3 regions of the Streptomyces sp. NBC_00286 genome follow, and region 1 is predicted to be linked to each of the others. Evidence: riboswitches for the same ligand, from Rfam matches in the RefSeq annotation. Region 1 holds a riboswitch; each other region holds the start of a gene.

Region 1 (7,108 bases):
GGTCGAGCAGATCGAGGCGCGGGGCGTGGCGGCGGTACGGATCGCCGACGTGGCGGCCGCGCTGGGGGTCAGCAACGCGCTGGTGCTGTATCACTTCTCGACGAAGGAGAAGCTGGTCGCCGCCGCGTTCGCCTACGCGGCCGAGGGCGACCTGGCTCATCTGCGCAAGCTTCTCGCTCGCCGCACCACGGCGGTACGCCGCCTGCGGTCGGCCGTTCGCTGGTACGCCCCGACCGGCCAGGCCAAGGGGTGGCGCCTGTGGATCGAGGGCTGGTCGGCGGCCCTGCGCGATCCCGGGTTGCGGGAGGTTACGCGAGACCTCGACCGCCAGTGGAAGGCGGCGCTCGCCGAGGTCATCGCGGAGGGTGTGGCTGCCGGGGAGTTCCACTGCCCGTCTCCCATGGACACGGCCTTGCGTCTCACGGCGCTCCTTGACGGCTTGGCCGTCCAGGTGACGGCGTACGACGGAGCGGTGTCGCGCGCCCGGACGCAACAGTGGGCGGACGAGGCCTTGGCCCACGAGCTTGGCCTCCGCCAGTAGGGCGATTGGGTTCGTTGTCGGCTGCGGGGTACCTCCGGCGGTTGGGCGGTTGGGTTTCGTTTTCGTCTGCGGGTGCGTTGTGGTTGATCGCGCAGTTCCCCGCGCCCCTTGGGTGCGTGGTGGGTGCGGGGCCGCGGGCCGGTGCGTCAGCCCGTCGCCAACAGGGCATACGGCCCCTTGCTTCCACAGGGTTCTGGTGTGCCCAGACCGAAGCTAAGCGACGGGCATAGGACGCACCGGCCCACGTCCCCTCCCCCCGGCGGAAAGCTGCGGGTAGTTGGGGGTGCGGGCACGCGGTGGCTGGTCAGCAGGGTGGATGGCGAGCATGGTGCCTGGTGAGGGTGATGGCTGGTGAGCCTGCTAGCGGACGGCTCCAGGGGCGCCCCTTCAGGGGCGCGGGGCTGTGTCAATTTGCGGCTCCGCCGCGGGGCGCGACCAGCCCCAACGAACCCGCAGCCGCGACACGACTGTCACCCCCACCCCGGTAGGCACCCCACCCGCCGGAAGCACCCCACGAACCCACCCACCCGCCGGAGGCAGCCCACCAGCCAGAGGCAAGGGGGGTGTGGGGGCGCAGCCCCCAGCTTCGGGAAGGGGCGGGGCTGGGGAAAGGAACCCTCAAACAGCGGACCGCATGCGGGACTTGATGTCGTCCGGCGACAAACTCCCCTTCGCCACCACCCGGTCCCCCGACGACTCCCCTCGAAGCCTCCGCCCAATCCACGGCACCAGATACTCCCGAGCCCAGTGAATGTCATCCCGCCGAACCTCAAGCGTGCCCCGAGGCGGCAACGGCGGCCACGGCTGCTCCGGATCCGCAGGCACCGCCAGCCCAAGCACCTGCCCCGCGCGCAGCGCAACCCGCGTATGCCCCTCCGGCGACAGATGCAGCCGGTCGTCGTCCCATGCCCGCCGATCCTGAATCGTCTTCAGCGACCAAAGGTCGAGCACAGGACACCCGTACCGATCAGCAATCGCCCGCACATGCCCGTTGTACGTAGCGATCTTGCCCCGCAAGTGCCTGAGCACCGGCACACCCCGAGTATCGAAGCCGGTCGTCACCAGCACCGTCCCGACAGCCGACGTAAGTTCGGCAACGGCACCCTCAAAGCGAGCAGCGACCTCGTCGGGATCGGTCCCCGGCCGAAGGATGTCGTTACCGCCCGCCGAAAAGGAAACGAGGTCCGGCCCCAACTCGATGGCCCGCGAAAGCTGGTCCTCGACGATCTGGTCGAGCAACTTCCCGCGCACGGCAAGGTTCGTGTAGTCGAAGTCGCCCTCAGCGCGCCGGTCGGCGAGCAGTACCGCGAACCGGTCGGCCCAGCCGACGAACGCCCCGTCGGGCCCGGGGTCGCCGACGCCCTCGGTGAAGCTGTCCCCCACCGCCACGTACGACCCGATCACTGATCTGCTGTCATTCTTCGAATCGTCTGCCACATCGAGCCATGATTCACCTTTCGATGTGAGCTACGCGACCGTAGGAAAGGGTTGACGGACGGTGAGATAAGCCACGCGTAAAGTCCCGGTCAACTCGGAATACAGAGCTCCCACACCCGGAAGTCCGTGATCCGGAAATGGCTCCATACGGTCCGGAACGCGAAGTGCCCGCTCGCGTACGGATCCTGGTCGACGTAGTCGAAGACGAGCCGCCCGTTGTTCCACCACTGGACGGTCGAACCGTGCGAGACGATCCGGACGCGATGGGGCCGGTTCGCCACGAGCAGGGGCTCGGTGTAGTCGTAGATCAGCGGCCGGACACCCGCCCGCCCGACGTAACGGCGCAGCCGCGTGGTCGTGTTGTAGTTGGCGCCGTAGCCCGAGTAGTACGTCTTGAGGTGGTCGTACTCGTCGAGGGCGCCGCCGCGCTGCGTGGCGAAGAGGTCGTCCGGGGAGCGGACGTCGACGGCGTTCCAGAAGTTGTTGAGGTCCGACACCCGGTCGTTGACACCGCCCGCGGAGACCGGTGTGGCCGTGTACTCGATGACGTACGGCCCCGAGAGCTTCCGCTTGAACCAGACCGTGGCGCCGCTCGGCACATCGATCTCCATGACCCCGCGGGAGGCGGTGACCCTGCCTCCGTCCTGCAACTCCGTTGCCCACTGCCCCAGCCCGTGCCGGAAGTCGTCGCGGGCGATGAGCCGTCCCCGGCGGTGGCGCACCGACGCGCTCGCGGCATGTGCGCTCGCTGTGTGCGCGGGGGCCAGGGCCGCGAGGGCGGCACCGGCCGCCAGGGCTCCGAAGGCTCTGCGGGTCGTCATGAAGCGTCTCCTTGGCAGGCGTCAGGGGCGGAGAAGAAAGCGCTTGCCCGCAGATCTTGACGTCCGCCCACCACCTCTGTCGACCCCCGGAACAAGCCGAAGGCCGGACCCGGGGATCAGGGGTCCGGCCTTCGGCCGAGAGGGAGACGCGATCCGCCCTCGGCGGCGCTCAGGTGACGTCAGGCAGAGACGCCGTGCGAGCGCAGGAACGCCATCGGGTCCACGTCCGAGCCGTAGTCCGGCGTGGTGCGGATCTCGAAGTGCAGGTGCGGCCCGGTGACGTTGCCGGTCGCGCCGGAGAGGCCGATCTGCTGACCGGCGGTCACGGACTGCCCCTGCGAGACGGAAAGGGAGGAAAGGTGGGCGTACTGGGCGTAGTGGCCGTCGTTGAGCTTGATGACGACCTGGTTGCCGTACGCGCCGCCCCAGCCGGCGGAGACGACGGTGCCCGCGCCCACGGCCTTGAGCGAAGTGCCGGTCGCGGCGGCGAAGTCGACGCCGGTGTGGTAGCCGCTGGACCACATGCCGCCCGACATCCGGTACGGGGTGCTGACGGTGGCACCGTCGACCGGCATGGTGAAGCCGCTCGAACTGCTGGGTGCCTCAGCGGCCTTGGCGGGCTCGGCCTTCTTCGCGGACGCCTGGGGGGCCGCGGCCGCCTTGGGGGCCTCGGCCGCCTGGGGAGCCTTGGCCTCGTTGGCAGCGGAAGGCGCGGCGGCCTTCTTGCCGATCGTCAGCTTCTGGCCCGGGTGGATGAGCCCGGGGTCACTGCCGACGACCTGACGATTGTCGGCGTAGAGCTTCTTCCAGCCACCGCTGACATTCTGGGCGTTGGCGATCTTCGAGAGAGAATCGCCCGTCTTTACTTCGTACGTCCTGGTCGCGGCCTTCTTCTGAGCGGCGACCGGAGCAGACTCAAGGGCCTTCTGGGAAACAGATTCGGCCTTGTTGGAAACAGACGCGGGCGCGCTCTGCGGAGTTGCGGCCTGTGCGCCGACTGCTCCCAGCAAAGGGAGTGCCAGAGCGGCGCCGCCTGTTGAGGCAACGGCGATCGAGCGGGTGAAACGCGCGGACTTCGGGCGGCGGTGCTTACCCTTCGCGGGCATGGCGAATTCCTCTCCGGCGCCTGCGAGGTGAGCTGTCGGGTGCGAGCTGGAGATGCCCGGCCGCGCTTTCGCGCGGCTTTACCCCAAGCCTGTTCCGGAGACCGGAACAGGCGCTGTACCTGTGGGTCCCCCGCTCCTGCCGTGTACGGATCGGTGTGCGGATTCCAGACGGCGGCAGGATTAGGCGTCCGCCTGGATTGGTCGTGAACGTAAGCGACTAAGACGCGCAGGGACAAGCTTTGGGTTGCCTATGTGCCCCATTCTCTTGATCCTTGACCGAAATCGCCGTCACGCTCCGTGAATCACCGCTCTCCGGCTTTCCTGAAATCCCCTGTAAACGCGCTTGAATTACGTGAACATGGCGACAGCAGACCGTCACGAATATGACGCTGCTCACGCATCATGGATTCAGGAGTGCCTATTCCAGAGCGAGTTGGAATGAAGGTACTCCAATACGGACACAACTCTCAGATGCGACGCAGACGGAAAACTGCCGCATCAAGGTCCCCGCGCAGACCGGTCCGCAGTCCGTGATGCAACAAGACGGCCCCTCTGTACACTTCGCCCGTTTCGGGGCATTCGTACGTCGCCGCCGGGTCGAGCCCTCGCAGTCGTACGGGCGCCACGGGCTCGCCGTAATGCTGAGCCTGGAGCCAGGCGAGGACGACGACCTGGTCCTCATGGACGTACTGCACGGCGCTCAGCCCGCCCTGCGGCGCCCGCAGTCGGTAGAGGTCGCCGCGGCTCACGACGGGCCGGATCTCCTTGTAGAGCGCCACCCAGTCCCGCGCCTCGGCGAGTTCTTCGTCACTCCACTCGGCCAGGTCGCCACCGACCCCGAGCACTCCGGCCATGGAGCTCACAAAGCGGAAGCGCAGCGAACTCACGCGCCCGTTGAGCTGCTTGTTGGGGCTGTCGGTGACCCAGGCGGCCATGACCCGCGCCGGGTGGATGTGACTGAAACCGTGCTGGATGGCGAGCCGGTCGAGCGGATCGGTGTTGTCCGAGGTCCACACCTGGTCCGTACGCGACATGACGCCGAGGTCGATGCGGCCGCCACCGCCGGAGCAGGACTCGAAGGCGACACCGGGGTGCGCGGCCCGCAGCCGGTCCAGCAGGCTGTACAGAGCGTGCACATGGTCGACCCACAGCCGCTGCGGATACGCCTCCCCGGGCCAGCCGGCGTCCGTGAAGCAGCGGTTGAAGTCCCACTTCACATAGTCGATGGGGGCACTGGAGAGCAGACCGTGCAGTTGCTCCCACAGGTACTCCTGCACGTCCTCGCGCGCGACGTTCAGTACGAGCTGATTGCGCAGCTCTGTCTTCTTTCGCCCCGGTTGGTACTGAATCCATTCGGGATGCGCCCGATACAACTCGCTGTCCGCATTGACCATTTCCGGCTCGACCCAGATCCCGAACTGCATGCCCAGGGCGTGCACGTCGTCGGCGAGGGGCTTGAGCCCGGCCGGGAAGCGGTCGGGGTTGGGTGTCCAGTCCCCGAGCCCGGCCCGGTCGCTGGTGCGCTTCCCGAACCAGCCGTCGTCGACCACGAACAGCTCCACGCCCATCGCCGCGGCCCGCCGGGCGAGTGCCCGCTGCTGCTCCTCGGAGATGTCGAACTCCGTGGCCTCCCAGGAGTTGTAGAGCACGGGCCGGTCCTGGTCCGCGTCCGGGATCACATACGCCCGCTGGTACGCGTGCCAGGCCCGGCTCGCCCCGCCGAAGCCGCCATCGCTCCACAGCCCCGCGAAGACCGGCGTGACAAAGCTCTCCCCCGGCTCCAGCCGCACCAGGCCGGAGTCGTCGTACCCGGCGCCGCCGGTGATCTGCACGCGCGCGTCCGGGAGTTGGGCCACGGCGATCCGCCATGAACCGGACCAGGCGAGCGCGCACCCGTACACCTCGCCGTGCTCCTCGGTCGCCGCGCCCTCGACGTCCAGGGCGACCCAGGGCAGATGCTGGTGCCCGGTGTGCCCGCGTCGGCTGCCGATGACCTTCTCGCCGTAGGTGAGGTCCGTTCGTACGAGTTGGGACTCGGCCGCCCAGCGCCCGTGCAGCTGCGACAGCCGCCAGCCCTCGCGCTCCGGCAGCGTCCAGGTCGCGGAGTCGGCCCGCAGGACCTCCAGGGCGGGCCCTTCGTTGGCGAGGGTCACCCAGCGCTCGACGACGTCGGTGGCGGGGCGCATCCGGTAGTGCAGCGTGACGCCGAGCCCGGAGTCGGAGAACCGCAGCCGCAGTTCGCCCCCCTCCGATCCGTCGGATTCATCCACTTCGTACGCCTCGAAGCGCCACTCCGTGCCGCGCCGCTCGTCCGTCCGCACGGACAGCGCAGGCCGTACGAAGCGGGGGCCGCCCTCGACCGGGTACTCCTCGTGCCCGTCGAGCGGGGCTTCGAAGGGCCAGTACTTCGGCTCGGGACCGGCGGCCAGTGCCTCTGCGTCCGCGAGCGCGATGCGCGGCCCCCAGTGCAGATGCAGCAGCTCGTCCTGGTCCGTGAGCCGCAGGGCATAACTGCTCGTGCGCCCCGAAAGCAGCCACGTACGACCGTCTTTGCCGATCTCCACCATCAAGTCCTCACAGATCCGAACAAGCTCGCTCAAGCACAACATCATCGCAGGCGCTCGAGCCTCGCCAGCACCGCCTGTGGACAACCGACCGGCACCGCCTGTGGACAACTGATTGGCCCACGAATGCATGTCGTATGGTCGAGAGCGCGCCCCGCCGACAGCAGCGTCGGCCGCCGACTGGGAGGAGCCCCCGTGACGCAGCAGGTCCCGTCGACCGAGCCCGAGCTGACCGGAGTTCGCAACTTCCGCGATGTGGGCGGCCTGCCGACCGAGGACGGCCGACGCCTGGCGCCCGGACTGCTGTTCCGCAGCGGCCATCTCGCGCACGCGACCGAGGAGGACGCCGCGTTCCTCGCCTCGCTGGGCCTGCACACGATCTTCGACTTCCGCAATGACGCGGACAAGAAGCTGGAGGGCCCGGACGTAGAGCTGCCGGGCGTGCGGAATGTGAACCTGCCGCTGACCGATCCGGCCCACGGTGCCGAGTTCTGGACGATGGTCCGCGACGGCGATCTGGACCAGCTGCGCAAGATCCTCGCGGACGGCAAGGCGGCGAACCGGATGATCGCGTCCTACCGCTCGATCATCAAGGAGCGCACTCCCGAGCACTCACAGGTGCTGCACGCGATGGCCGAG
Region 2 (7,108 bases), 7.5 Mb from region 1:
CCCCGAGATCACCGCGGCCGCCTCGCACGCCGCGAAGGTGTGGGGCGGCGGCGCCACTGGCTCCCGGCTCGTCACCGGCTCCACGGAGCTGCACGCCGAACTCGAGCGTGAGCTGGCCGAGTTCTGCGGCTTCGAGTCTGCGCTCGTCTTCTCCTCGGGTTATGCCGCGAACCTCGCCGCCGTCACCGCACTGGCGCCGCACGGCTCGCTCGTCGTGTCGGACGCGGGCAACCACGCCTCGCTGATCGACGGTTGCCGTCTCGCGCGCGGCACCACGCAAGTCGTCGCGCATGCCGACCCGGACGCTGTACGCAAGGTGCTGGGCACGCACGCCGGACCCGCCGTCGTCGTGTCCGACACGGTCTTCTCGGTGGACGGCGACGCGGCTCCGCTCGCCGAACTTGCGGGTGCCTGCCGGGAGTTCGGCGCGGGTCTGGTCGTCGACGACGCGCACGGGCTCGGCGTGCTCGGCGAAGGCGGCCGGGGCGCGCCGTACGCGGCCGGGCTCGCGGGCGCGGCCGATGTCGTCACCACCGTCACGCTGTCGAAGTCGTTCGGCAGCCAGGGCGGCGCCGTCCTCGGCCCGGCCCACGTGATCGACCACCTGGTCAACGCGGCCCGCACCTTCATCTTCGACACCGGACTGGCCCCGGCCGCCGCGGGGGCCGCCCTCGCGGCCCTGCGCCTGCTGCGCCGGCAACCGGAACGAGCGGCACGGGCGCGTGCCGTGGCCAAGACCCTGCACTCACGCCTGACCGCCGAAGGCCTCGAAGCCGTACGGCCGGACGCCGCCGTCGTCTCCGTGCGCGCATCCTCGCCGGAGCGGGCCGTGCGCTGGGCTGCGGACTGCCGCGAGGCGGGACTGGCCGTCGGCTGCTTCCGTCCCCCGTCGGTGCCGGACGGCATCTCACGGCTGCGGCTCACCGCCCGCGCGGATCTCACCGACGGGCAACTCGACCATGCCGTACGGGTGATCAGCGCAGCGCGTCGATAAAGCCCTCCCAGGCCGAGGGGGCGAAGAGCAGGGCGGGGCCCGATGTGTTCTTCGAGTCGCGCACCGCGTGAAGGCCGGCCCATGGGCCGGAGGCCGGACGGGCCGTCTCGACGCAGTTGTTCATTCCCGTGCTGCGGCTGCTGCGCTGCCACCGCACACCGTGCAGTTGAGTACTGGAAGGTACGGACCGAGGCAGGGTGGTGGACATGGTGCCTCCTTACTCGCCGTCAGCCAGACCGGCGATGAAATCCAACGAGTCCTCGGGCGAAAGGGCGTGGATCTGAAGGGAGTTGAAGGCCTCGGTATAGGCCTGAAGGTCCTCTTCCCTTTCGAGATAGAGGCTACTCGTCAAGTGGTCGAGAACAACCACATCCAGATCAGAAGTAGTCGAAAATGAAAAGATAACGAAAGGCCCGGTCACCCCGACATGGGCCCCAACTCCGAACGGCAGTACCTGAATCCGCACGTGAGGCAGCCGGGCGGCGTCCCGTAGACGCCTCAACTGCCGTGCCATCACGCCCGGTCCGCCGACCGACCGCCGCAGCACTCCCTCGTCCAGGACCGCGCTCAGTCGCAGCGGAGTGTCCGAGCGCAGCACCTCCTGGCGGGCGAGACGCACTTCCACCAGTGCGTCAACCTTGCCGTCCGGCAGCCCGTCGAGGGCGGCCCGCGTCACCTCGCGGGCGTACTCGGGTGTCTGCAACAGGCCGGGGACCACGGAGTTCTCCAGGGTGCGCATCGCGCTGGCCTGCGACTCCAGGCTGATGAAGTCGCGGTACGTGGGCGGCAGCAGCCCTCGGTAGGCGTTCCACCAGCGGTGCCGGTCGTCGCCCTCGGCGCCCGCGAGCACGACGAGGAACTCCAGAAGCTTCGGGTCCCGGACGTCGTACGCGTCGAGGAGGCGCCGTAGGTCCGCGGCTTTGACCCCGCTGTGGCCGGTCTCGATCCTGCTCACCTTCGACTGGTGCCAGCCGACGCGCCGGGCGGCCTCACCGCTCGTGAGACCTGCACGGGTGCGCAGGGCGCGCAGTTGGGCGCCGAGCTTTCGGCGGCGTACCGCGGGACCGTGTTGCATGGCCGTCTCCTTCCGACCGTCGCGCCGACGCTATAGCGTCGGGCGCCATGACGACGGGAGAAGACGACCCGGTCACCCGTCCGAATGACCACCCTGAGCGCCACCCAAATACGGTCGGTCGTCGGAGAGTTCACCGCTTCGAGGGACAGATATATGCATATCTTGGGGGATCGGCACCGAGACCGGCCGGGTAGTGGCAGTCTGGCGCGCAGCACCAGTCCGGGACCGTACTCGAACCGCCGCTCCGTGTCGGACTCCGGTCCCGTGGGAAAGGGACGACCTCGCCATGGCAGACCACCTGGAAGCCTCCGTCACTCTGCCGAGCGATCCCGCCTCGGTCTCCGCCGCTCGTACCTATGTCGTCAACGTCCTTGCCGAATGGGGCCTTCCGTCGGACACGGAAGCCGCCGACACCGTCCGTCTCATCGTCTCCGAACTCGCCACCAACGCCGTGCAGCACACCTTCGGCCAGTCACCGACCTTCACGGTGGACCTCGAGCTTGACCGTGACGAGCAGCTGCGCATCGGCGTGACCGACAGCCATCCACGCTTCCCGAAAAGACTCCCGGCAGCCGTCCAGCAGGACAACGGCAGAGGCCTGGTCATCATCCGCTTCCTCACCGCCGAGTGCGGGGGCAAGGTGACGGTCCGGCCCACCCGTGAGGGCGGCAAAACGGTGTCGATCATGCTGCCGTGGACGACTCCGGTTCAGCCGGTTCCTGCCGACTGAGGGGCTGGGGGAGCCGCGGAGGGGTCGGCTGCGGGGCGCGCGGCCGTCAACTCGGCTGGGACGCGCGGCCGAAGGCGCCGCGCAGCAGCGCGCGGAAGGCGTCGGCCGCGGGGGCCTGCTCGTCGGTGCGGTAGGCCACCGAGATCGTCCTGCGCAGGTCACCTGGTTCCAGGAGGCGCATGCTCACCGGGGTGGCGGCGGTTCTGGCGACCATCTCCGGGACCACCGCGATGCCGAGGCCGGCGCTGACGAGGGCGCAGACCAGGGCGTAGCCGGGAGTGGCGACGAGGACCGAAGAGGCTGTGCGCGCCTGGGCGAGCACGGCCTCCACGCCCTGCCGAGCCGGGTGGTCCGGGGCCATGCTGATCAACTGCTGGCCGGCCAGCTCGGTGAGCGGCAGCCGGGACGAGCCGCTGGTCAGGGCGTGCCCGGGAGCGGTCACCAGCACCAACTCCTCGACCAGGACCGGCTCAGCGGACACGGCCGCGGGCAGCGGCACCGGCTCGGCGGGCTGGTAGGCGTGCGTCAGCGCCAGGTCCACCTCGCCCGCGGCCACCGCGGCGATACCGGCCTGCGGCTCGTAGTCCGCCACGGTCAGCTCCACATCGGGATAGGCCCTGCGGAACGCGCTCAGTACCGGCGGCAGCAGGTGGATCCCGGCGGTCTGGAAGGTGCCGAGGCGCAGGGTGCCGCCGGACAGCCCGGCCAGGCGCGCCAGTTCATGACGCGCCCGGTCCATCTCGTCCAGCACCCGGCGCGCCCGGGCCGCGAGGAGTTCGCCCGCGCCGGTCAAGCGGGCGCCGCGGTGGTGTCGTACGAGAAGCGCCGTGCCCGCCTCCCGCTCCAGCTTGGCCAGCTGCTGAGAGAGCGCGGGTGTCGTGTAGCCGAGGCGCTCGGCGGCCCGGGTGATCGAACCGGCCTCGGCGACCGCCACCAGCGCCGCGAGCCGCGTCGGGTCGTACATACGAGGCTCCTCGCTTCGGGGCTGGCTAAAGCACTGCTTAAGGTTCACCTAGGATATTGCACATACCTGCTGAAGGCTTGGAGCGGGCACTGTGGTGCTCATGGACGGACAACTCATCGCCTTCACCGGGATCGCCGCAGGCCTGGTCGCCATGCCCGGCGCCGACTTCACCGTCGTGGTCCGCAACGCCCTGGTCTCCCGCCGGGCCGGTATCGCCTGCGCGCTGGGCATCGCGGCGGCGTTGCTCGTCCACACGGCGCTCGCCGTCGCCGGGGTGGCCGCGGTGCTCACCGCCGTGCCCCCGCTGTTCCGCGCGCTCCAACTGCTGGGCGGTGCCTACGTCCTCTATCTCGGCGTACGGACGCTGCAGTCGGTGCGCGAGAGGCGTGCGCCGGGGGCCGAGGATGCGCCGGTCGTGTCCGGGGCCGGAGCCCTGAGGCAGGGATTCGTCACCAATGCCCTCAACCCGAAGGCGACGCTCACCTTCCTCAGTCTGCTGCCGCAGTTCGTACCGGCCGGAAGTCCCGCGATGCCCCGGACGCTGATCCTCGCGCTGATCGTGGTCGCGCTCGCCCTGGTGTGGTTCCCGGTGGTCGCGCTGCTCGTGGACCGGCTCGGCCGGTGGCTGCGCAGGCCGCGTACCGCCCGGGCCATCGAGGCCGTCACCGGAACGGCCCTCACGGTGCTGGGACTGGGGCTCGTTCTCGAAGCGGTGCTGGCCTGAGCCTCGCAAGCAGGGCTCAGGAATCGTCCGGGTTCCTGCCGCCGGCGCGTTTCATCAGGAGCGGTACGAGTCCCCACAGGCCGAGGCAGACCACGAGGGTGGCCGCGCCCGCCAGGATCCCTTCCAGGCGGCCCGCCACCACGTCCACGACCAGCAGGACCGAGCCGGTGAGCGCGAAGGCCAGTACGCCCATCCCGATCTGGGCGAGGTGCGAGGAGACCGCCACGATCTGCGGCTTGGCGCCCTGCTGGAACAGCCGACGGTGCAGGGCGGCCGGTGCCGTGAGGAGCATGGAGGACAGCACGGCGAGCAGCAGGGTCGTGATGTACGTGGCGCGCTGCACCGAGTCGAGGTCCGGGAAGCGCGGGGTGAACGCCAGGCTCAGCAGGAACGCGAAGAGGATCTGTACGCCCGTCTGGGTGACCCTCAACTCCTGGAGCAGTTCGATGAAGTTGCGGTCGGCGCGCTCGAGCGGCGTCTCGCGCCGCTCTGTGGGGCGTACGGCGGACGGAAGCTCGTCGCCCGGACGTCGCTCGTCGGGATCTCGCTCGCTGGGCGGTTGGTGGGCCATGAGGAATGAGTAACCCGTCAGCCGCCCGAATCACCGCCCCGTGGGGGTGGCGGCGGGAAACGCCGCCACCCCCACGTGCGTCACCTGACCCGGCCGTACCAGACGCTCTTCGTCCAGATCTTCTGCAGCTTCACCACTTCCCCGGTCTTCGGGGCGTGCCAGATCCGGCCCTTACCGGCGTAGACGCCGACGTGGTACACGTTCCGGCCCGAGTGGAAGAACACGAGGTCTCCCTGCTTACGGTTCGAAGCCGAGATGTGGCGCGTCTTGTTGTACTGCTGCGCGGCCGTGCGGGGCAGCTTCTTCCCCGCCTTCTTGAACGCGTAGAGGGTGAGTCCGGAGCAGTCGAAGCGCCTGGGCCCCTCGGCTCCCCACTTGTACGGGGCGCCCTTCTTGGAGGCCGCTACCTGAAGTGCCTTTTTCGCTGGGGTGATTGCTTCGGCGTCAGATGCGATACCGGGGGCCACAACGCTGCCGCCTACTACGGCGACGGTGAGAGCTGAGGCGGTACCTGCCCTGGTCAACAGCGACGGGACACGATTGAGCGCAGACATGCGCAACCCTTCGTCAGCCGCCTGTGAAGGATGACCTGTCGGATTCGGGCTGGCGAAGTTGCCCGGCCGCGGTGTGCGGCTTCACCCCAAGGACCACTCGGAACTCTCCGGCGGCCCGTCGTGCTTGGGTCCTCCACTCCTGCCGATCCACTTCCTGTCGACCCGTCATCCGGGCGGCGGCAGGATTCGGCGTCCGCCCGGACCGCCCCGCCGCTGCGGCGGGGGCTTGTCGTCGGAAGGGATCTTGCAGCACGAATGTCGGAAAAGCCGAACGGAAACGGGGGTTTGTGGGCTTACTCACCACTCACCCGTTCGGGTGGGCAGGCCTGTTTTCGGAGGAGCGTCGAGGGGTCGGGGACCCTCGTACCAGCACCGGAATGTCTGATTCCGGCGCGGGTCCAGGCGTACTGCGCAAGTTGTGGGGGCCCGTAAACGTAGCTCCGTCTACTCCTTTCAGGGGTACGTCATTTGGTCCGTTTCAGGCCTTGCCTGGACGCCCCGTCAGTCGCCTTGTGGAGCCCTCGGCCGTTGCTGCGGGTGCGTCAGCTGTCGGGGGATCCCGGCGGCAAGGCGACGCGGGCCGCCCGTCGTTCACCGTCGAGGACCCTGAGCGCCCGCGTCAGGGTCGGCGCGTGCAACTCGTGCTCGCCGCGCTGGTGCATCAGGGCCAGCGCATCGCGCAGCGCGGTGGCCTTGGCGACCAGTGCCTGGGCCGCGCGCAGCCCGCCATAGGTGTCGCCGCGGTGCGCGGGATTGATCCGGCCGAGGAGATCGAGCACCTCCAGATAACGGTCGACCAGTTCGCCCTCCGCCCGGGTCAGCGCCGGCAACGGGGGCAACTCGGGTGGAAGCATCCGGCGTTCACCTCGAGCCGGGTGTGGCGAGCGAGGTCTTACGGCTCGGAATGATGCGGTCGATCAGCCCGTACTCCAGCGCCTGCGGTGCCTCAAGGATCTTGTCCCGCTCGATGTCCGCGCTGACCCGCTCCTGGCTCTGACCTGTGTGCCGAGCGAGCATCTCCTCAAGCATCCTGCGCGTACGCATCAACTCCTCGGCCTGGATGGCCAGATCGGACGTCTGGCCCTGCACCGGCTCGGGCAGCGCCGGCTGGTGGATCAGCACGCGTGCGTCCGGCAGCGCGGAACGCTTCCCCGGCGCGCCGGCCGCGAGCAGTACCGCGGCGGCGGCCCCGGCCTGCCCCAGGCAGACGGTCTCCACCTCGCAGCTGACGAAGCGCATCGTGTCGTAGATCGCGGTCATCGCGCTGAACACGCCACCGGGGGAGTTGATGTACAGCGAGATGTCCCGGTCCGGCGACTGGTACTCGAGGTGCATGAACTGCGCCATCACGTCGTTCGCCGACGTGTCGTCGATCGGCGTCCCCAGGAAGACGATCCGTTCCTCCAGCAGCTTCGAGTACGGATCCATGGTCCGCTGCCCCGCGCTGGTGCGTTCGGTGAACTCGGGCAGGACGTAGCGGGCGGACGGTCGGGTCA
Region 3 (7,108 bases), 2.5 Mb from region 1:
GCCTCCAGGTGCTCCTTGCCGTACGTGCCGAGCTTGGGGCCGACCTCGGGGAGGATCTTGTCCGCGGCGTCGACGAGAATGAACCGCATGTCCTCGCGGGACACGCTGGTGTAGTACTTGGCCGCGTCGCGGGCCATGTCCTCGACCTCGCCGATGGTCTCGGCGCCGGCGAAGCCACCGCCGACGAACACGAAGGTGAGCGCCTTGCGGCGGACCTCTTCGTCGGTCGTGGAGTCCGCCTTGTCGAGCTGCTCCAGCACGTGGTTGCGCAGGCCGATGGCCTCCTCGATGCCCTTCATGCCGATGCCCTGCTCGGCGAGGCCGGGAATCGGGAAGGTGCGCGAGACCGCGCCCATCGCGATGACGAGGTAGTCGAAGGGCAGCTCGTACGCCTCGCCGACCAGCGGGGCGATCGTGGCGACCTTGCGGTCCTGGTCGATGGTGGTGACCCGGCCGGTGAGAACTTCCGCCTTGGGCAGCACGCGTCGCAGCGGGACGACGACGTGCCGAGGCGAAATGCTGCCGGCGGCGGCTTCGGGGAGGAAGGGCTGGTAGGTCATGTACGACCGGGGGTCGACGACCGTGACGGTCGCCTCGCCGTAGCGCATCTTCTTCAGAATGCGCCGAGCTGCGTACAGGCCTACGTACCCACCGCCTACTACGAGGATCCTGGGACGCTCCGTGGTGCTCATGCCATCGAGTATCCACCCGTCAAAGGGGGGTAGCTCGTGCGCCCCTTCACAAGCTCCATCGCACCCTCTGCTACACTGCCCGGCCCGCATTCCCGGCCCCCGCCTCCAGAGAGGAACCATGGGGTGCTTTGGGGCGTTGTCAACACCGCGTGAGCTGCTCTTTGGGCCTGCGAGCCAGGTGAACCAGTCGTCTGGTTCGCCGTCTCCCGCCGCTCGCGAAATTGTTCTGCACCTCCGCGCCGGAACCCCGTATGGCTCCAGGGGCGCCTCGGGACGTAAAAACCTCCCTCAGCAGGGTCGATTTCCTTGTGAAGAACTTCACGAAGTTTCTCGACGAGACGTTTCCGAGGGGCTTCTGGAGCCCCCCAGGCGCGCTCATACGTTACCGGAGCCGCTCAGGGGAGGCTACTTGCGGGTAGCTTAGCGGCCCCCCTGAAGAGCTACTGAAGGGCTACTGAAGGTCCTCCGCGGCCTTCCACGCGATGCCATCAAGGATGTCGTGCTCGCTCACGACGACCTCCTCCGCTCCGATCCGTTCCATGATCGAGAGGAGTACGAGGGCGCCGGCGCCGATGACGTCCACGCGGCCCGGGTGCATCGAGGGGATCGCGGCGCGCTCGGCGTGGGTGGAGGCCAGCAGGGACTCGGTGATCTCGCGGACGCGGGCGTACGGGACCCGGGAGTGGTGGATGGCGGCCGGGTCGTATGCCGGGAGGTTCTGCGCGATCGCCGACACCGTGGTGACGGAACCCGCGAGACCGACCAGGGTGTGGGCCTCGTGCAGCGGCACGGTCTGCTCGACGAGATCCAGAGCCGCCTCGATGTCGGCGCGCATGGCGTCGATCTGAGCGGGAGTCGGAGGATCGGCGACCACCCCGTCGTGCACGAGGTGGCGTTCCGTCATGCGTACGCAGCCGATGTCGACCGAGCGTGCGCCGCGTACGTGGTCGTCGCCGACGACGAACTCGGTGGAGCCGCCGCCGATGTCCACGACCAGGTAGGGCTTGGCGAGGTCCGTCCGGCCGCTCAGTTCCTTGGTCGCGCCGGTGAAGGAGAACTCCGCCTCCTGGTCACCGGTGATGACCTCGGGTTCGACGCCCAGGATGTCCAGGACGCCCCGTACGAAGTCGTCGCGGTTCTCGGCGTCCCGGGATGCGGAGGTCGCCACGAAACGGATGCGCTCCGCCCCGTGCTCCTTGATGATCGCCGCGTACTCCTTGCAGGCGGCGAACGTCCGCTCCAGGGCCTCGCGCGCGAGGCGGCCCGTACGGTCGACGCCCTGGCCGAGGCGGACGATGGTCATCCGCCGGTCCAGGTCGATGAGTTCACCGGTTCCGGGGTCCGCGTCGGCGACCAGGAGGCGGATGGAGTTCGTACCGCAGTCGACGGCGGCGACGCGTGTCACTTCTCGCCACCTTCCTCGTCCTGAGTTTCCTCAATCCCGAAGAAGCCGCCGCCGTTGGCGCCGAGCTTCAGGAGGTCCTCCTGAGACTGGAACGGCATCACGCACGGCCCCTTCCACCACCACTCGGGCAGCATCGCGAGCGCCTCGTCGCCCAGTGGGTTCACTCCGGCGCCGGCGGCGAGGGAGTGGGCCACGAGTACGTGCAGGCACTTCACGCGGTCCGGCATGCCGCCCGCGCTGGGGAAGCCCTCCAGGACCTCGATGGCGTCGCGGCGGGCGAGGTAGTCCTCGTGGGCGGCGCGGTACGCGGCGGCCAGCTCGGGGTCCTCGGCCAGCCGTTCCGTCATCTCCTTCATGACACCGTTCGCCTCGAGGGTGCCGATCGCGGAGGCGGCGCGGGGGCATGTCAGGTAGTACGTCGTCGGGAACGGCGTACCGTCCGGCAGTCGCGGCGCCGTCTCGACCACATCGGGCTGACCGCACGGGCAACGGTGCGCGATCGCGCGCAGACCGCGCGGCGGGCGGCCGAGCTGCTGCTTGAAGGCCTCGACGTCCGCGTCGGTGGGCTCGGTTCGCGGGGTGGGAGGCGGGGGGGTATCCATAGCCGTCTTTCTCGTCACGTTCAGCATTCAGCACATTCAGCATTCACTGGTCGGCGCGGTCCGCCTTGTCGACCCCGTCCCAGACATTGGCGTACCAGGGGCGGGCGGCCGCCCCCTGCGTCGTACGCGACTTCTTCGCCGCGTTCGGATCGATCATGATGTAGCCGGTCTCGCCCGGCTTCACGTAGTGCAGGCGCTCGCGGATCCGCTGCTCGGCGTACGCGTCGTCCTGCCAGCGTGCCTTGAGGTCGCGCAGGTGCTCGACGCGCTCACGGGCCTGCTGCCGTTCCCGCTCGAGTTCGGCGATCTCGGCGCGCTGGGAGACGTACTGCCGGGTCGGATACGCGAGGGCGACGACGAGGGTGCACAGGACGAGGGCGAGCAACGCGGCCCGGCCGGTCAGCCGGGAACGGCGGGCCTGGCGCCTGGTCTGGGAGCGATAGACGCGCGCCGCCGTCTGCTCGCCGAGCAGCCGCAGCCTGGTCGCGGTGGAGAACCGGTCGCGGTTGGTCATGGATCATCACCTCGCTGCACTACGCCGGTTACCTTGCCACCTGTCTTTTCGGCCGGGGGTCCGGGGGTTGTCCCCCGGGAAGGCACAGCCCGGCCATTCATGCCTCCCCTGCACACACGCCTACGTCCCCGCACACGGTACGGGACCGCGTACGGGGACGTAGGCAAGGAGGTGCCTGCAAGCAGGTCAGCCCTTGTAGCGGGGGAACGCAGAGCGGCCCGCGTACACCGCGGCATCGTCGAGGATCTCCTCGATGCGCAGCAGCTGGTTGTACTTGGCGACACGGTCCGAGCGTGCCGGGGCGCCGGTCTTGATCTGGCCGCAGTTGGTGGCGACGGCGAGGTCGGCGATGGTGACGTCCTCGGTCTCGCCGGAGCGGTGGGACATCATGCACTTGAAGCCGTTGCGCTGGGCCATCTCGACGGCGTCCAGGGTCTCGGTCAGCGAGCCGATCTGGTTGACCTTGACCAGCAGGGCGTTGGCGGAGCCCTCCTCGATACCGCGGGCGAGGCGCTCCGGGTTGGTGACGAAGAGGTCGTCGCCGACGATCTGGACCTTGTCGCCGATCTTGTCGGTGATGACCTTCCAGCCTGCCCAGTCGTCCTCGAACAGCGGGTCCTCGATGGAGACGAGCGGGTACGAGGCGACGAGCTCCTCGTAGTACTCCGTCATCTCGGCGGCCGAGCGCTCCTTGCCCTCGAAGACGTAGACGCCGTCCTTGTAGAACTCGGAGGCGGCGACGTCGAGGGCGAGGGCGACCTGCTCGCCGGGCTGGTAGCCGGCTTCCTTGATGGCCTCGATGATGAGGTCGAGGGCGGCGCGGTTGGACTCGAGGTTCGGGGCGAAGCCGCCCTCGTCGCCGAGGCCGGTGGACAGGCCCTTGGTCTTCAGCACCTTCTTGAGGGTGTGGTAGACCTCGGCGCCCCAGCGCAGCGCCTCGGAGAAGGACTCCGCGCCGATGGGGGCGATCATGAACTCCTGGATGTCCACGTTGGAGTCGGCGTGCGAGCCGCCGTTCAGGATGTTCATCATCGGTACGGGCAGCAGGTGCGCGTTCGGCCCGCCCAGGTAACGGAACAGCGGGAGGTCGCTGGCCTCGGAGGCGGCGTGCGCGACGGCGAGCGAGACGCCGAGGATGGCGTTGGCGCCGAGCGAGCCCTTGTTGTCGGTGGCGTCCAGGTCGATCATGGCCTGGTCGATCAGCCGCTGCTCGGTGGCGTCGTAACCGACGAGCTCCGGGCCGAGCTGCTCGATGACGGCGAGGACCGCTTTCTCGACACCCTTGCCGAGGTAGCGGTTGGCGTCTCCGTCGCGGAGTTCGACGGCCTCGAAGGCGCCCGTGGAGGCGCCGGACGGAACGGCGGCACGACCCGTGCTGCCGTCGTCGAGGCCAACCTCGACCTCGACCGTGGGATTGCCTCGGGAGTCCAGGATTTCCCGGGCTACGACGACGTCGATGGACGGCACGAGCATCTCCTTCTGGGATGTGACGCGGTGACGCGGGCCGCTGGGCCCGCACAGCGCGAAGCCGCGGCGGCTCCGCGATGACGAGCCTAACCGGCTCCGGGCGATCGGCCAGCCGTCCGCCCCTCGCATGGACCGAACCGAAAGTAAATTGTTTCCGAACGGAACAAAGCGAGGGCTGGACAAGTAGAGGGACGAGTAGGGGCGAGCAGGGGACGAGTAGGGGGACAGAAAAGTCCCGCACCGGTGCGTACGGGGGAAGACGCACCGGGGCGGGACTGTCCGGGGGCTCAGCTTCGGCCGAGTTGGGGGCCTCGGCTTCGGCCGAGCTCGGGGCTCAGTTGACGCCTCGCTGGGGGCTGGGCTTCAGCTGAGCTGGGGCTCGGTGTCAGCTGAGGTGCAGCTGCTGGCCCGGGTAGATGACGTTCGCGTCCTCGACGATGTCGTCGTTCAGCTTGTGCAGCTTCTGCCAGCCGCCCTTGACGTCGTTCTCCGAAGCGATCGCGCTGAGGGTGTCACCCTTGACGACCTTGTACTCGCCGTCGCCCTTCTTGACCTTCTTGCCGGTCGGGGTGGTGACGGTCTTCTTGGCAGCCGGGCGGTCCGCGGAACGCGAGGCACGCTCCTCCTGGGCCGGCGCGCTCTGCTGCTGGGACTGCTGGGTGTTCTGCTGCGCGGCACCGGAGTCCGAACCGCCGCCGTTGTACGCGGCGTTCGACAGACCCTTGCCGCAGACCGGCCAGGCACCCTTGCCCTGGCCCGCGAGGACCTTCTCGGCGATCTCGATCTGCTGGGCCTTGCTCGCCTGGTCGGCGGTGGCGGCGTACTTCGTGCCGCCGTAACCGGACCAGGTCGAGGCGGAGAACTGCAGGCCGCCGTAGTAGCCGTTGCCGGTGTTGATGGACCAGTTACCGCCCGACTCGCACTGGGCGACGGCGTCCCACTCGGAGGCGGTGGCGGCAGAGGCCGTACCCGACACCATCAGCGGGGCGGCGATGGCGGCACCGGTGACACCGGCGAGCGTGGCTATCTGGGTGGCCTTGGACGGACGACGGTGCTTGCCCTTGCCGGAAAGCAGCATGAAGAGATCCCCTCACCGACGCCTACGAGGTGAGCTGTCGGGTTCGGGCGTGGTGAGTTGCCCGGCCGTACGGATCGCTCCGTACGACTTCACCCCAAGCCGCACCCGGTCTCGACGACCGGGCCCGGCACTTACCTTGGGTCCCCCGCTCCTGCCTACGGCGCTTTACGCGACGACTGTTCCCGTACGGACGTTGGCAGGATTCGGCGTGACGTCCGTCGGGGCCCGCTGTGGCGAGCGGTCACGACCGTAAACATGCGATCCGCCGAATTTCAAAGACGATCAGGGGCTTTGAGATCCATGTCTCACTTTCCCTAAAGCGGACATCCGGCCCGAACTGCCGCCACTTTTGGCCCGGTTCGGCACCTTGCACACCCCTCAGTCTGTGCCGAGTTCAAGGCGCTGACCGGGAAGGATGAGATCCGGGTCGGCGCCGATCGTGTGCTCGTTCGCTGCATACAACCCGGCCCATCCGCCTTGGAGGCCATGGGAGTCGGCGATCGCCGAGAGATTGTCGCCGGAGCGGACGGTGTACGAGCCGTCCTGGGCGTCCGCCGCGTCGCGCGAGGCGTCGTCGCCACGGGAGGCGTGCCGGCCGGTGGAGTCGTCCGTACGGGAGTCGTCGGCACCTTCTTCGGCACTGTCGCCACGATGACGGCCGGTGCCCTCGTCTGTGTTTGTGCTCTCACTCTCGCCACCGGAAGAGTCGGCATTTTCGCCTGAGTTGTCCGAGTCGCCCTCGTTCGTCGGGTCCTTCGGAGGGCTTGGCGAGCTGTCGGGGCTCGGCGTTTCGGCTGTGGAATCGCTGCCGGAGTCCTGTGAAGTGCCGGTGGACGATTCGGATATACCGGACGAACCCGAGTCAGCCGATGTATCGGATGAGTCCGATACACCTGACGTACCGGATGAATCGCCCTTTGCGGAGCCGTCACTTGACGTCTGCCCCGAATCGGAGCCGGAGCCCGAGTCCGCGCCCGAACCCGCCTCCGAGCCCGAGCCGGTGCCCGAATCCGCGCCCGAACTCGACCCCGAGTCCGCCTCGTTGGACGGAGTCGGGCTCGGAGCGGGCGAGTCCTGCGCCAAGCCCGTATCCACGTCGGGCGAGTCGGAGTTCTGCGTGAGGCCCGCGACGAGTCCGCAGGTCGCCCAGGGGCTCGTACCCCGGTCCGCGAGGACCTTCTCGGCGACGGCTATCTGCTGCGAGCGGCTGGCCAGATCGGCGCTCATCGCGTAGTCGAGACCGCCGTACTGTTCCCACTCCTCCTGGGTCATCTGAAGGCCGCCGTACTGCCCGTTGCCGGAGTTGGCGCTCCAGGAGCCGCCACTCTCGCACTCCGCGACCGCGTCCCA

The links. A riboswitch is a leader RNA that binds a small molecule or an ion and turns the genes downstream of it on or off. The one in region 1 is predicted to bind cyclic di-AMP.
Region 2: it holds a riboswitch for cyclic di-AMP, as region 1 does, so the genes downstream of both, OHT21_RS40040 (C40 family peptidase) here and OHT21_RS06225 (M23 family metallopeptidase) in region 1, are expected to answer to the same signal.
Region 3: it holds a riboswitch for cyclic di-AMP, as region 1 does, so the genes downstream of both, OHT21_RS17595 (transglycosylase family protein) here and OHT21_RS06225 (M23 family metallopeptidase) in region 1, are expected to answer to the same signal.

What each region holds. Positions count from the first base shown of each region.
Region 1 is NZ_CP108054.1:1,342,990-1,350,097, forward strand. It holds gene OHT21_RS06210 (TetR/AcrR family transcriptional regulator) at 1-541, shown strand, start outside; gene OHT21_RS06215 (SGNH/GDSL hydrolase family protein) at 1,160-1,945, opposite strand; gene OHT21_RS06220 (DUF6250 domain-containing protein) at 2,068-2,799, opposite strand; gene OHT21_RS06225 (M23 family metallopeptidase) at 2,979-3,905, opposite strand; cyclic di-AMP (ydaO/yuaA leader) riboswitch at 3,910-4,071, opposite strand; gene OHT21_RS06230 (alpha-galactosidase) at 4,373-6,472, opposite strand; gene OHT21_RS06235 (tyrosine-protein phosphatase) at 6,665-7,108, shown strand, end outside.
Region 2 is NZ_CP108054.1:8,844,439-8,851,546, forward strand. It holds gene OHT21_RS40005 (8-amino-7-oxononanoate synthase) at 1-994, shown strand, start outside; gene OHT21_RS40010 (DUF397 domain-containing protein) at 975-1,202, opposite strand; gene OHT21_RS40015 (helix-turn-helix domain-containing protein) at 1,212-2,069, opposite strand; gene OHT21_RS40020 (ATP-binding protein) at 2,356-2,799, shown strand; gene OHT21_RS40025 (LysR family transcriptional regulator) at 2,846-3,763, opposite strand; gene OHT21_RS40030 (LysE family translocator) at 3,864-4,487, shown strand; gene OHT21_RS40035 (DUF6328 family protein) at 4,504-5,058, opposite strand; gene OHT21_RS40040 (C40 family peptidase) at 5,139-5,612, opposite strand; cyclic di-AMP (ydaO/yuaA leader) riboswitch at 5,616-5,814, opposite strand; gene OHT21_RS40045 (hypothetical protein) at 6,155-6,466, opposite strand; gene OHT21_RS40050 (ATP-dependent Clp protease proteolytic subunit) at 6,474-7,108, opposite strand, start outside.
Region 3 is NZ_CP108054.1:3,891,147-3,898,254, forward strand. It holds gene OHT21_RS17570 (NAD(P)/FAD-dependent oxidoreductase) at 1-692, opposite strand, end outside; gene OHT21_RS17575 (Ppx/GppA phosphatase family protein) at 1,144-2,097, opposite strand; gene OHT21_RS17580 (DUF501 domain-containing protein) at 2,094-2,699, opposite strand; gene OHT21_RS17585 (FtsB family cell division protein) at 2,743-3,213, opposite strand; gene eno (phosphopyruvate hydratase) at 3,400-4,686, opposite strand; gene OHT21_RS17595 (transglycosylase family protein) at 5,066-5,758, opposite strand; cyclic di-AMP (ydaO/yuaA leader) riboswitch at 5,763-5,931, opposite strand; gene OHT21_RS17600 (transglycosylase family protein) at 6,137-7,108, opposite strand, start outside.